DNA from 4 places in the Streptococcus sp. HMSC10E12 genome. Region 3 is predicted to be linked to each of the others. Evidence: predicted binding sites of a transcription regulator. Region 3 holds the regulator's gene; each other region holds the start of a gene.

Region 1 (3,637 bases), on a different contig from region 3:
TCTTGGCTAAGGATACCCTTTTCAGTTACAAGGTCACGAAATACTTCCAAGGCATCCACATCTGCCCATTCTTTTTCGATTCCATCTGGTGCTTTGTATTTTTGCTCATCTCCTTCGAAATGGCCATGGTTACGATAAGTAATAGCTTCAATTAACGTTGGACCATCTCCACGACGCGCACGTTCAATGGCCTCTTTAGCCACTTGATAAACAGCAAATAAGTCTTTACCATTAACGCGAACTCCAGGCATATTGTATGCTTGTGCACGTTCAGCAATTGTTGGTGAACCTGATGAGTACCATTGTGGTGTTGATTCTGCAAAAAGGTTATTTTCATTTACAAATACCACAGGTAGATTCCAAATAGAGGCCATGTTTAAGCACTCATGAAAATTACCTTCGTTGGCAGCACCGTCACCAAAGAAACATACAGCAACATCATCAGTCTTTAGATATTTGTTACGCATAGCAGCACCAGTCGCAAGACCAAAGCCTCCACCTACCATACCGTTAGCACCAAGGATTCCTTTATCCAAGTCAGCGATATGCATAGAGCCACCCTTACCTTTACCAAGCCCTGTAGACTTACCAAAGATTTCAGCCATCATTTTTTTAAGGTCTCCACCTTTAGCCACACAGTGTCCATGTCCTCGGTGTGTGCTAGTAATGTAGTCTTTATCAGTCAGGTTAGCACATACCCCAGTCGCAATAGCCTCCTCACCTGAGTAAAGATGAACAAATCCTGGAATTTGACCGATTGAAAAGAAATGTCGTGCATTTTCTTCAAAATTTCGAATATCGCACATAGTCTTATACATGGATTTAGCCTCTTCTTTTGAAACATTTTCCACACCAAGATCATGGGCAGTTTGAACCTTAACTTCTTCCTTGGTTAAGGTTTGTCCCTGATGTTTTTCTTTCATTAGGGCTTGTGGCAATTCTTGATAATGTGTCATATTGTTTCCTCCTTCTATAGAGAACTTTATAAAAAACAAATATTATTGACATATATAAATTTAAAAAAATGAAAATGACTACGCTAAACCTATCCATCGAGCTTAGGACCTTAAAATCAGTCTTGCAACTTCCTGAACCAACTCAGAAATTGTTGGATGTGCAAAAATAGTCTTATCAAGCTGATCAAGTGTTCCTTCAGCATCTTTCAAGACAATCAAGGATTGTAAAATATCAGTTGCATGTGGGCCAACGATAACGGCACCTAATAGTAGGTGATAGCGTTTTTCAGAGACAATTTTAACAAAACCTTTTGCTGAATTAGACGCAATTGCTCGACCATTATAAACATAAGGAAGTTGACCAACTGATATATCGTATCCTTGTTGAACCGCCTCCTCTTCTGACAAGCCAAAGGAAGCAATCTCTGGCGTTGTAAAGAGCGACCGTGGAACACTTGAATTATCCACCGGTTCCTCAGCCTGACGACAAATGGCTCGAACAGCTTTGATTCCCTCGCTACTAGCAACATGAGCTAACATATATCCAGGAATCAAATCCCCAATCGCATAAACACCTGATTGAGATGACTCGTAATAACTATCTACCTTTATAAAACCTTTTTCAGTCAGCTCCAAGCCCATCATTTGGGCTAACTCAATATTTGGCTTACGTCCTGTTGCTACAAGTAAGTTATCATAAGAGTAGGACTTGCCATTTGCTAGAATTACAGCATTTTCTTCAACTCTATCTATGCTAACTCCTTCCAGTATAGTAATTCCAAGTTGCTCCATCTTTTCTCTAATAATGGAACGTGCTTCGTCATCTTCAGTTGCCAAAATTGTTGGTGCAACCTCTATTACTGTCACATCCACACCTAGTGGAGCCATAGCAAAAGCTAACTCAACGGAAATAATACCCCCACCAATGATAACCAAACGTTGAGGAAGTTCCTTTAAGTTGAAAAAGCTATCTGTTGTCAAATAGTCAACATCGTTAATACCAGAAATAGGAGGAATAAATGGATGACTCCCCGTCGCCAAAATAACAGACTTACCTGAGACTCTTTCACCATTAACTTGGAAGGTTTTATCAGAAATATAAGCTGCCTCACCTTCAATATAGGTGATCCCTAATTGTTTAAAACTTGATTGAATACCAGACTGTAGTGTTGCTACGACTTGATCTTTGCGAGCAACAAGTTTTTGAAAATCAAGATTATCATTTAAAATTGTTACTCCATACTGAGAGGCTTCTTTAGCAGCTAATAGCCAATGAGCATGTTGAAGATAGGCTTTGGATGGGATACAGCCAACGTTCAAACAAGTGCCACCTATGGAGTTTTTCTCAATGACAGTTACCTTTTTACCTAAACGGGCAGCTTCTTCAGCAGCAACATAACCGCCAGGACCTGCCCCTATAATGAGAATATCACATTGACTCAAAACAATACTCCTTTCTAGAATGGAAGTCGGCTGTTAGCCTAACCACTTCAAGTAGGACAAAAACTCGGAGATGTTTTTGAAAGCGTTTTCTATACTTTGATTATAAAACTAATACTTATGAAAATCAAGTAATTCACTGAAAATGTGATGTTTTGGTAGTGAAAATATTCACAAGTAATGCAAACGTTTGCCATTCCCTATTCGGGATGACGTCAGCACTTATACTTTGCTGATTTTTATAGACACTAGATAAATACAAATCTCCCCTAATCATTAAATAATTCTTCAAAATGTTATAAAAAACACTCTAGCGTCTATAGCTTGTATAAAACTATAGAAATTAGAGTGCTTTTACTATTAGAAAGAATATGTATATGGAGTTAAAAAGGAATTTGAATTAATCTAAAGAAAGTTGATTTTTCAACTGAATAATATTATAAGAATATCGATTTGTAGTTATTTTGAAAGTAATCTTATAAGTGAGTAATTAGGAGTAGAATATGACAACTCTATTTTTTTGTAGAGTAGCTTTTGTAGCTTTTATGTGAAAAATCAATTGGCTATTTAATTATTTATCGTCCTTTTTAATCATATTTTTCACACCTTCGATAGCGCCTTCGACAGCATCTTTGGCATCTTCGGCAACTTCTTTCACTTTTGAGACTGCTTTTTCAGCAGCACCCTCTTTTTCTGTTTTTTTATCACCAGTTAATTTTCCGACACCTTCTTTAAATGCGCCTTTAGCTTGGTTGAGTTTTTCTTCTACTGACATAATTTTATCCTCCTTTGGACATAAAGATTGTTAAATATGAACGCTCTTCAATAATACATTCAAATTTTTAAGTATAACAAGATAAGTTAAATTATAGCTTTTGTGTTGAAGTCGAGTCATAAACAGCTTGAACACCCTCACTAACGTTATCTTTATTTGCTGATAAACCATTAGCTAGTCCATGTTTACCACTTTTTAAATTTATCAGCACTAAGTTTGCTAGTTGATTGGAGTCTTCCTATCGAAATATTGAAAATTATTCTTTTTTTCCTAAGAAAAATGATACTACTGCAACAACAATAACTGCCCCTAAAATTGATGGAACTAAGGCCATTCCAGCTAGTCTAGGTCCCCAAGAACCGAAGAGTGACTGTCCAACAGATGAACCAATTAAACCTGCAAAGATATTGGCAATTATTCCCATGGAACCTCCCTTTTTAGTGATTCCACCAGCAATAAAACCTAT
Region 2 (3,637 bases), on a different contig from region 3:
GCCATGGCGAGCTCACGCTCAACAACCAAAGCACGATTCAGATGTTCGCAGCCTTGAACAGCCAAGTAAATTCCTTTAGGTTTCAAAACTTCAAGAATCGTTTTCACAATTCGTTGGCCAATTTCACGGCTAGAGGCTTTTCCGATTATCCCACCAGCGACCTCACTGGAAGACAATCCCAAGACAAAGATAGCTCCTCGCCCAATAGCGGAACGTTCAACAATATCTTCTACAAGCACACGTGTCTTCTCTTCTAAATCTAGCAACATCACAACAGCCCTCCTTTAGACAACAGCTGTATTCAGGATTCGCACAATAAGATAGTACAGAATCACAAAAAAGATAAGGAAAAATACCCCTAATAATAATAACTGCCCACGGCGTTTCTTACTTAGGTCCCAGAAGAAACCAAATCCCATCAAAAAAGGACCAACACTATAACTTAGCATAAACCATAAATCTACACGTGCTATATGCCAAAAAGAAGAAATAAAGGCCACCAAACCTATTAAGGATAATATCCAAGAAAACTCCCAACGATCTGATTTAGCAAAAGCCAAGCCTATTAAGAAGCAGCCCAAGGCAGGCATGATAATAAATGATAGGGTCATAAAATAAAACATGCCATTATTATAGCATGTTTTACAGTTTCATGTTAGTGACGGTTAATGACACCATAAGCAATAGTGAATGCAATAGCAGCAATACCTACAACGATTGCCATGACAGCCCAGAAAATAGTCATCGCACGGCGTCCCTTGCGATTGTTAAAAGGAAGTCCCCAACCAATCATGATGACACCTAGCAATCCAAGCCAGATTTTATAAGTGATAACAATCGCCGCATCAAAATAGGCAAAAGCAACCAAACCTAAACCTAGCAAAGAAATCAAATAAGACCACTTACCCTTCAAAAATGAAGGCAAGGCCCAACCAAATAACACTAAACCTAGTAGAGCAAGAGCTCCACCACCAAAAAATACGGGTAAAATATAATTATCAAACATATTCATATTATAGCATATCTTAAAAAGTTAGGAAATAGAATCTATCGACCTAAGTGGTATCCACTCTTTAAAATTTGTTCACTCTCAATCATAGATTGATTCGCAGATACTACCTATTTATTTGGGGATAAAAAAACAAGACTCAGAAAGGACCTTGTTTTAATAGCCTAATTGCGCTTTGTTTGGACTACATCTATAATCAAAACGAACTGAAATTTATAAATCGGGGGCAAAATGGGGGCAAAACATAAGAAAAAGGCTTGTCCATATTGGACAAACCCTTTCATTTCAAGCTTATATAGTCTAATTAAGCTTTGTTTGCTCCCAATCACAGATTGATTCGCAGACACTAACTATTTATTGGGTACAAAAAAACAAGATCCAGAAAAGACCTTGTTCTTTTTTTCAACTAAGCTTTGTTTGCTGAACCGAATACGTCGATACGTTCTTCAACAGCTTCTGTAATAGCTTCGAAACCTGGTTTCAAGAATTTACGTGGGTCGAAGAGTTTCTTCTTGTCGTATTCTGCTTCATTTGCTTCGTATTCAGCAACAAATTTACGTGTTGCGTTAGCAAATGCGATTTGACACTCAGTGTTAACGTTAACTTTAGCAACACCAAGTTTGATAGCTGCTTGGATTTGATCGTCAGGAATACCTGATCCACCGTGCAATACGATTGGGAAGTTAGGAACAGCTTCTGTCAATTTTTGCAAGTGGTCAAGGTGAAGTCCGCTCCAGTTTTCTGGGTAAGGACCGTGGATGTTACCGATACCTGCTGCAAGGAAGTCGATACCAGTTGCAACCATAGCTTTAGCATCTTCGATTGGTGCCAATTCACCATCACCGATGATACCATCTTCTTCACCACCGATTGTACCAACTTCAGCTTCAACTGATACACCGTTAGCGTGTGCAAATTCAACAACTTTAGCTGCTTTTTCAAGGTTTTCTTCAACTGGAAGGTGTGAACCGTCAAACATAACTGAAGTGTAACCTACACGGATACATTCCAAAGCATCATTGTAGTGACCGTGGTCAAGGTGAATAGCAACTGGTACAGTGATACCCATTGATTCAACCAATTCTTCGATGAGAACTTTACACAATTTGTAACCACCCATGTACTTAGCTGCACCCATAGAAGTTTGGATAAGTACTGGAGCTTGTTTAGCTTCTGCTGCACGCAAGATAGCTTGAGTCCACTCAAGGTTGTTTGTGTTAAATCCACCAACTGCGTAACCATTATCACGAGCTGCTTGGACAAATTTTTCTGCTGAAACGATTGCCATTATAAAGGCCTCCTATATTTTTTTGGGTTTGAACCCGTTTACAAGTTTATTCTATCACAATTAGACTCAAAAAACTAGCTTTTCTACAATTTGTAAGCGTTTTGATTTTTTAATACAAAAAAACCAGTCATCTGACTGGTTACTCTGCGGAAAGAGGGACTTGAACCCTCACGACCTAAAGCGGTCACAGGATCCTTAGTCCTGCGCGTCTGCCAATTCCGCCATTTCCGCTAACAACATTAGTTATTATATCAAGATTGACAACTTGTGTCAATACCTTTTTGAAAGTTTTTTTATAACTTTCTCTTGTCTCTTTCGAAACAACTACTATATAATACCATTTATTGTTTGCTGACGTCAATACTTTTTTGCCTTTTTTTAAATTTTTTAGCAAAAGTTATCTATTATATCTTATATCAAAGGTTAAACCAAACTCTTATTCAGCCTATCTAATCTCTCTCTAAGGGGCGCTAAGTAGACTTCTTCTCCAAAACCACGCGATTTTAAGCCATCCTCAGCACAAGACAATAGCGATTCTGTCAAAGGTAAAATCATTTTGAGGTCTGTATCAGAAATATCCTTTTTCGAATATAAACGACGAATTCTAGGATAATCATAGTCAAACGCTTCAAAAATAGGTGCGTCATTCAAAATATTTTCTAGATTTTCCAAATTGACTAAAAGACCAAGGTGAAAGGCTGCTGGCGCAAAGGTTGATGAGAAAGGTTGGGTACAAACACTGCGAAACTCAATAGTCCCTCGCGTCGTTAAATCTTGGAATTGATAAGAACGGTGAGTCTTAAAATCTTCCTCACTTGGCTCAATAGTGACTACTTCGCCATGAATAGAGTGTGCCTTGATAGATGACGTACTTAGATAGTCTTTAGCACGTATTGGTTCAAAATAGTAGGTTTCATCACCACGCTTAGCAGTAAAAATGGCTGTCTCAGACAAGTAAGAAAAATAGTCATCTTCGCTTTTAAACACCTTGGGAAATACCCCTGCATTTTCCTCAAAAACACCATGCATGGAATTCTCCCAGAAAACATCACGAGAAAGCGCTAAATCCCAATCTGAGCCCCAAAATTCAGAGTTTGCCAATAATACTGCTTTGGGTCCCTCTATTTGATTAAAAGCATTTAAAACCCTTAAATAGGACGTTTTTGAAACATCTAACTGTACCTGACTCCCACAGATGAAAGAACCATATTCTGGATAATCATGAAAGAAAGGATCGTTCTTTGCTTTAGATAGCTCAAGAAAATCCATAAGCATCTCATAACGAGGAGATTTAACAGGTCTGTTATCATTTTTTGCCCAGTTTGGATTCACTCCCCAAC
Region 3 (3,637 bases):
GCCAATAATGAGACCGGCCAATTGCTTCCTATCAAGGAAATTGGTGACTTGCTTGCCAATCACCAAGCTGCCTTCCACGTTGATGCCGTTCAGGTAGCAGGAAAACTTCCAATTCACCCAGAGGAACTTGGAGCTGATTTTCTCTCAATTAGTGCCCATAAATTCCATGGACCTAAAGGTGTCGGCTTGCTCTATCATAACGATTTGCATTTTGACAACCTACTCCACGGTGGTGAGCAAGAAGAAAAACGCCGTGCTAGCACTGAAAATCTGGTCGGTATTGCAGGTATGACCGCTGCTTACAAGCATGCTAGTGACCACTACCAAGACAATTACCAACATGTTGAAACGATTCGTCAGGCCTTTCTAGATTCCCTTACCATTCCTTATGAAATTAATGGCGGAGGATCTAGCCTACCTCACGTTATCAATATTAGCTTTACTGGTAAGGAAAATGGGCCTCTCTTAACCTTGTTAGACCTAGCAGGCTTTGCTGTCTCAACAGGTTCTGCTTGTACTGCTGGAACTGTTGATCCAAGTCATGTCATCCAGGCCCTCTATGGCAAGGATTCTGACAAGCTAAAAACAGCCATTCGCATTAGTTTATCAGAGGAAAATACCGCTGAAGAACTCCAGGCCCTAGCAGAAAAACTTAATCAAATCATAGGAGACTAACATGGCATTTGAAAAAAGCATTCATTTGACTGACTGTAAGTACCGTTACACCATCAGTCCTAATGTCAAAAAATTCACTCTACGTGATACGACTTTTGTGCAAAATAAAATCGGAAACTACGAGTTGCACCGCCTTCTCGAAAAAGTGCCTAACTCAGGCGAAGGTTTTCCACTCAAAATCACTATTAACAAAGACTTGACAGGCTTCAAATTGTCTATCACAGACAAATCTGGCCTTCGTAACGTTAATATCTTTAAAAATGAAGATCACCATATCTTGCAAGAAAAATTCTACTTCTTGATGCAGAGTTTGGTTGATCGTAACGTTTTCGAGCAAGAAGAAGTCTAAATTTTTTCTTACTACATAGAAATAGCCTATCCATGTGATAGGTTTTTTATATCGCCTCATCTACACTATTTTGTTGCATTCTTCACAAACTTTTCTTAAAATATAAGAGAATCATACTAATTAAAGAAAGGAAAGCGATCAATGACATTTGAGAAAAACATCCCAAACGCCACTGCCAAACGTCTCTCTCTCTACTATCGTATTTTCAAACGATTCCATCGTGAAAATATCGATAAAGCAAGCTCTAAACAAATTGCTGAAGCGATTGGGATTGACCCTGCCACTGTTCGTCGGGACTTCTCCTACTTTGGTGAGCTAGGTCGTCGTGGTTTTGGTTATGACGTAAACAAGCTGATGACATTTTTCGCTGAACTCCTAAATGACAATGCGACTACCAAGGTACTCCTCGTAGGTGTTGGTAATGTCGGGCGTGCCCTCCTCCACTACCGTTTTCAAGAGCGTAACCGCATGCAGCTGGTCATGGCTTTTGATACAGACGATAACGAATTGGTTGGAACTCAAACCGAGGACAAGATTCCTATCTATGGGATTTCCCAGATTAAGGACAAGATTGCCCAAGAAGATATCAAAACAGCCATCCTGACAGTGCCATCAGTTAAGGCCCAGGAGGTGGCTGATCTTTTGGTTGATGCTGGAATTGAAGGCATTCTCTGTTTCTCTCCGGTCAACCTCAATCTTCCACGCCATGTAGTGGTCCAATATGTAGACTTGACTAGCGAACTACAAACCCTACTCTATTTCATGAAAGAAGAAGAAAAATCAAGGAGAAACAATGACTAAACCAATTATCGGAATCACTGCCAATGTAAGGCCTAATCCAGCCCATGAAGATATCAACTGGTCCTATGCCCCATCTGGCTTTGTAGAAGGAGTTCAAAGAGCCGGTGGCCTAGCAATCCTACTACCAGTATCCGATCCATCGGAAGCCAAGACCTATATCTCCATGATTGACAAGCTCATCCTTATCGGTGGGCAAAACGTTGACCCTAAATTCTACAACGAAGAGAACCATGCCAGTGAAGATGACTTCTTCCTCGAACGGGATATCTTTGAAATGGCACTCATCGAGGAAGCCACTAAGCAGAAGAAACCCATCTTTTCAATCTGTCGTGGAACCCAACTAATGAACGTCGCACTAGGTGGTAGCCTCCATCAAGATATTGAGCATCACTGGCAGGACAAGCCTTCTGATTACCTCTACCATGAGATGATTGTTGATGAGAACAGCAAGTTGGCAGAAATCTACGGATGTGGAACCTCTATCAACTCCTTCCACCATCAAAGTATCAAACACTTGGCCTCTGACCTTCGTGTCATTGCGCGTGATCCTGAGGACAACACAGTCGAAGCTGTTGAGTCAAATAGTCCAGACCTTCGCTTTCTTGGTGTACAATGGCACCCAGAGCTTCTCCTAGACAAACGTGAAGAAGACCTCAAACTCTTTGAATACGTCGTTAACGAACTTTAAAAGCAACTGAGACTGCACTCAGTTGCTTTTCTCTTGTCTTTATCACATAGGTTCAACCTAAAGATCAAAATCCTCCCTCTCCTCACGAAAGGAATAATAGGTTGATTTTCCAACAATCAGATGATCAAGCAGACAAATCCCTAAATCATCACAGGACCGCTTAATCTTTTGGGTAAAATCAATATCATTTCGACTTGGATATGCCTCACCCGACGGATGATTGTGAACCACAATCAAAGACGTTGCCATCAGATGACAGGCATAATGTAAAATCTCACGTGGCTCAGCAATCGAACGACGAACCCCACCAATAAAGACCGTCTTTTGCTGAATAATACGGTTCTGCGTATCCAAATAGATAGCCACCAGATGCTCCTGAGGCTTGTCGCCAATATCCAACATCATACGACGCGCCACCTGCTGGCTAGACATAATCTGCTCAGACCGAGCCAACTCAGCCTTCTCAATCCGCTTAGCCAACTCCACCATAGCCTTGAGCTCAATAGACTTCACACGCCCAATACCAGGAATCTCCTGAAGCTCATTCAAGGACAAACGAGACAAATCCGCCAAACTCGTCATCCCTTTCAAAATACGATTGGCCATAGATAGGACCGACTCAGACCTAGTCCCTGTCCGCAGCACTATCGCCAACAACTCCTGGTCCGACAAAACCTCTGCTCCCTTCTGTAAGAGTCGCTCACGAGGCAAAAGCCCCGACTCCTCAGCTACAATACTATACATAAGAAAAAAACCTCCTACTTACCTATTCGTAAGTGGGAGGGGAAGTTAAACAGCTGAAGATTTTTTTAAACCTAATTTCTTTAACAAGGCTTTTCGATATGCTGAAAATTTTTTCTTTAACGTCAGTGGTTCTGCTACCTGTGACATTTCAATAAGATGGAGCTTATAACGTTCTGCAAAAGATATTTTTCCTGAAGCAATAATACGATAATCAATTCCTAGATCCCAGGCTTTTCGATAGAAAAGATAAGAAAGGGTATCCTCATCAAAGTCATAGAAAGCTTGCTTATCCTTAAGAATAATTTTTTCTAGAAAATCTTTTGACAACCACATAGAACCTTGAAAAACATGAAGCGAATGATTGATTACTTTTTGACATT
Region 4 (3,637 bases), on a different contig from region 3:
TGTTGCTCTGCCAAGAACTTCTTAGCAATGGCTTCGTAAGTTCCTTCGGCAGCAGAACGGCTTTCATAGTTACCACGGCAGTTGTGTGTCCAAACCGTTAAACCAAGTTCGTGGGCATAGTCTACAACCTCGTTATTGATAGCTACAAACTCATCAGCCAATTCTGCCAAATCAGAATTACCTTCCGCAAAGAAACTTGCAGGGTTTGATGGGTCAAAGAGTTCCCAGAGACAGTCGTCAAATTGAACAATTTTTCCACCTACAGCCTTGTATTCTTCCAAGAATTCTTTATAGGCATTAATCAAACCTTTTTTGAGGTCTTCGTTTGTTTCATATACTTGACCAGGACCAGCCAAACGGTCAAAGATAGCAAGTTCAGTATAAGCATGAGCCGGGCCCCAGATAGTTTGCTTAGTATCTTCATCACCAGCTTCAGCCTTAACCAATTTGTAGATATCTAGATAATGGTGGTTTTTACCTGAGAGTGGTTCGGTGATACGAATACCAATATCTTTACGAGTCTCATATTGTCCGCCGTCGTGATCTTTAAATGTATAGCCATGCTCTGCAATATAACGTTCAATACCTTTGAGACCCCAGACAAAGTCCAAGTGCCACATAGAACGCCCAAACTCACCATCAGTAAGGATGTCAATACCATTAGCCTTTTGGTCAGCCACAATTTGCTTAATATCTGCGGTTTCAGTTTCTTGATAACCAGGGAGGGCATCGTAGAAAGGATACTGGATGTCGTCACGGTGCTCGATTTCGTCCTTGTATTTACGGAGATCTGCAGGACGAAGGAGAGAACCAACTAATTGAAATTTAGATTTTGTCATAAGATTCACCTCAAAATAAGTTTTTACATCTATAATACTTTTTATTTATTTCGATTGAAAATAGTTATTTTCTTTCTGTGGGTATAGTTTAAGACTATATAAGGTTTTGGTCTGCAAAATGATACTTCCTATGGTAAAATGAAAAGAAAACAATGAAGGTTGGGAACATGCAAAAAACATTTTTTATTATTAAACCAGATGCTGTAAAACGACACTTGATGGGACAAGTGATTGATCGTATTGAACGTCGTGGCTTTATTATTGAACGAATGGAAATGCTGACACTTGACGAAGAACGTCTTAAAGAACATTATGCTCAATTGGTTGATAAACCTTTTTTTCCTAGCATTGCAGAATTCATGATGAGTGGTCCATCAGTGATTGGCATTATTTCTGGTCCAGGTGTTATCAAGTCATGGCGTGATATGATGGGAGCAACTAATCCAGGCGATGCTGCTCCTGGAACGATTCGTGGAGACTTTGCAACAGCACCAGATGGTGACATGATTCCAAATATTGTTCATGGCTCTGATTCAGAGGAATCTGCGGCTCGAGAAATTCAGATTTGGTTTGGTGAGTAGGATGGATTTAGCACAGATTCAGTTTGATATAGCCAAGGGTGGACTGTTAATTGATGTCAGGAGTCCAGAAGAGTATGCAGAAGGACATGTTAAGGATGCCCTCTTAATACCTCACACCCAGTTTTTCTCTGCTGACATTCCAGCTGAAAAAGACGCTTCCATTTACCTCTATTGTAAAATGGGCCCTCGTGCAGAATTTGCTGCATCGGTCCTTAAAGAGAGAGGCTATACTAAGGTGACAAATCTAGGTGGCTTGGACGATATGGAAGCATTAGGTTTTGAATTTGAAGAATAATAGAAATAAGGTCACCTCAAGGTGGTCTTATTTGTTTTCAGAAAAGTTTGATAATTACTTGACAACGTTTTCATAAAGGGGTAAAATTTTAATTGAGTTAAGACAAAGCCTATGAAAAATGACTTTGCCAGAACTTGACTAACTTAGCGTATTTCAATTGAGATAGGGCTTGTAATTAAGCCTGTTACTCAATTGGTAGAGGAGGATTTCGTATGTCAAAAGTTGCTATTGTTACAGGTGCAGGTCAAGGTATTGGTTTTGCGATTGCAAAACGTTTGGTTGAAGATGGTTTTAAAGTCGGAGTATTGGACTACAACGCTGAAACTGCAGAAAAAGCGGTTGCTGAATTGTCAGCAGATAAAGCATTTGCAGTTGTAGCTGATGTATCTAAACAAGCTGAAGTAGCAGCTGCTTTCCAAAAAGTTGTTGATCACTTTGGCGATTTGAATGTTGTTGTTAATAATGCCGGTGTGGCTCCAACAACACCTCTTGATACAATTACTGAAGAACAGTTCCAACGTACATTTAACATCAATGTCGGTGGTGTTATTTGGGGTGCTCAAGCTGCACAAGCACAATTTAAAGCACTCGGTCATGGTGGTAAAATCATCAATGCAACATCTCAAGCTGGTGTCGTTGGTAACCCTAACTTGACTGTCTATGGTGGTACTAAATTTGCAGTTCGTGGTATCACTCAAACTTTGGCGCGTGACTTGGCTGATTCAGGCATTACTGTCAATGCTTATGCACCAGGTATCGTTAAGACTCCAATGATGTTTGACATTGCCCACGAAGTTGGTAAAAATGCTGGTAAAGATGACGAATGGGGTATGCAAACTTTTGCTAAAGATATTACCCTCAAACGTTTGTCTGAACCTGAAGACGTAGCAGCAGCGGTTAGCTTCCTTGCTGGACCTGACTCAAACTACATCACAGGTCAAACAATCATCGTTGATGGTGGTATGCAATTCCATTAAGATTAAAATGGAGAGCGAAAGGCTCTCTTTTTTTTGCTTGATAAAACATAATATTTCTGATAATATAATCGTAATTAACTATGATTTGAGAGGAGCCGTCCTATGTCAGACATTTTACACTATATTGTTGAGCATCCATTTTATTGCCTTATTCTATTAGGAGTTGTTGTACTAGCCTGTGGTTTAGGTCCATTTTCAAGTAGTTCAACAGAAAACAAGCGCTCAGCAATTATTAATAAGCACTACAACGATACTTTTAAGAAATAAGAAGGACTAAATGCAGTCAGAAAGCAGATATTAGAGATAGGCAAAAGCCTGTCTTTTTTGTATAATAGAAGGTAACGATTAGTTTTTTTTTATAATCACAAGTAAGAACTAGGAAAGATAAAAATGCCAAATATTGAAGAATTAAAACAACGACAGGAGAAGATTCGTAACTTCTCTATTATTGCCCATATTGACCACGGTAAATCAACCCTTGCTGACCGTATCTTGGAAAAGACTGAAACAGTGTCAAGTCGTGAGATGCAGGCGCAACTCCTTGATAGCATGGACCTTGAGCGTGAACGTGGTATCACTATCAAACTCAATGCCATTGAGCTTAACTATACAGCTAAAGATGGCGAAACATATATTTTCCACCTTATCGACACACCAGGACACGTGGACTTTACTTATGAAGTGTCACGTTCTCTTGCTGCCTGTGAGGGTGCAATCTTGGTGGTGGATGCTGCTCAAGGGATTGAAGCGCAAACACTTGCCAATGTTTACTTGGCCCTAGATAATGACTTGGAAATCTTACCAGTTATCAATAAAATCGACCTTCCAGCTGCAGATCCTGAACGTGTGCGTACAGAGGTTGAAGATGTTATCGGACTAGATGCTTCTGAAGCCGTGCTTGCATCAGCTAAAGCTGGTATCGGTATCGAGGAGATTCTCGAACAA

Evidence for each region. The regulator Rex, encoded in region 3, represses fermentation and respiration genes when NADH is low (regulators of the CRP and FNR family bind a similar motif). The targets are predictions, from matches to a motif close to TTGTGAANTANTTCACAA.
Region 1: a site for Rex is predicted at 2,556-2,573, ahead of lpdA (dihydrolipoyl dehydrogenase). Genes of this name have one in related genera too.
Region 2: a site for Rex is predicted at 2,340-2,357, ahead of HMPREF3112_RS00730 (class II fructose-bisphosphate aldolase). Genes of this name have one in related genera too.
Region 4: a site for Rex is predicted at 1,763-1,780, ahead of HMPREF3112_RS04530 ((S)-acetoin forming diacetyl reductase). Genes of this name have one in related genera too.

What each region holds. Positions count from the first base shown of each region.
Region 1 covers NZ_KV791104.1:416,165-419,801, reverse strand. Annotated here, with positions in the region: gene HMPREF3112_RS08720 (thiamine pyrophosphate-dependent dehydrogenase E1 component subunit alpha) at 1-956, opposite strand, end outside; gene lpdA (dihydrolipoyl dehydrogenase) at 1,059-2,399, opposite strand; gene HMPREF3112_RS08710 (CsbD family protein) at 2,968-3,171, opposite strand; gene HMPREF3112_RS08705 (GlsB/YeaQ/YmgE family stress response membrane protein) at 3,428-3,637, opposite strand, start outside.
Region 2 covers NZ_KV791076.1:23,299-26,935, reverse strand. Annotated here, with positions in the region: gene HMPREF3112_RS00740 (TIGR01440 family protein) at 1-269, opposite strand, end outside; gene HMPREF3112_RS10855 (hypothetical protein) at 285-623, opposite strand; gene HMPREF3112_RS00735 (hypothetical protein) at 656-1,012, opposite strand; gene HMPREF3112_RS00730 (class II fructose-bisphosphate aldolase) at 1,416-2,297, opposite strand; tRNA gene HMPREF3112_RS00725 (tRNA-Leu) at 2,443-2,528, opposite strand; gene HMPREF3112_RS00720 (glutamate-cysteine ligase family protein) at 2,721-3,637, opposite strand, start outside.
Region 3 covers NZ_KV791083.1:66,872-70,508, forward strand. Annotated here, with positions in the region: gene HMPREF3112_RS01625 (cysteine desulfurase family protein) at 1-675, shown strand, start outside; gene HMPREF3112_RS01630 (DUF1831 domain-containing protein) at 677-1,024, shown strand; gene HMPREF3112_RS01635 (redox-sensing transcriptional repressor Rex) at 1,166-1,825, shown strand; gene HMPREF3112_RS01640 (gamma-glutamyl-gamma-aminobutyrate hydrolase family protein) at 1,818-2,513, shown strand; gene radC (RadC family protein) at 2,571-3,257, opposite strand; gene HMPREF3112_RS01650 (rhamnan synthesis F family protein) at 3,303-3,637, opposite strand, start outside.
Region 4 covers NZ_KV791087.1:283,921-287,557, forward strand. Annotated here, with positions in the region: partial or broken gene HMPREF3112_RS04515 (cobalamin-independent methionine synthase II family protein) at 1-839, opposite strand, end outside; gene ndk (nucleoside-diphosphate kinase) at 1,007-1,420, shown strand; gene HMPREF3112_RS04525 (rhodanese-like domain-containing protein) at 1,422-1,715, shown strand; gene HMPREF3112_RS04530 ((S)-acetoin forming diacetyl reductase) at 1,928-2,692, shown strand; gene HMPREF3112_RS11410 (hypothetical protein) at 2,795-2,959, shown strand; gene lepA (translation elongation factor 4) at 3,083-3,637, shown strand, end outside.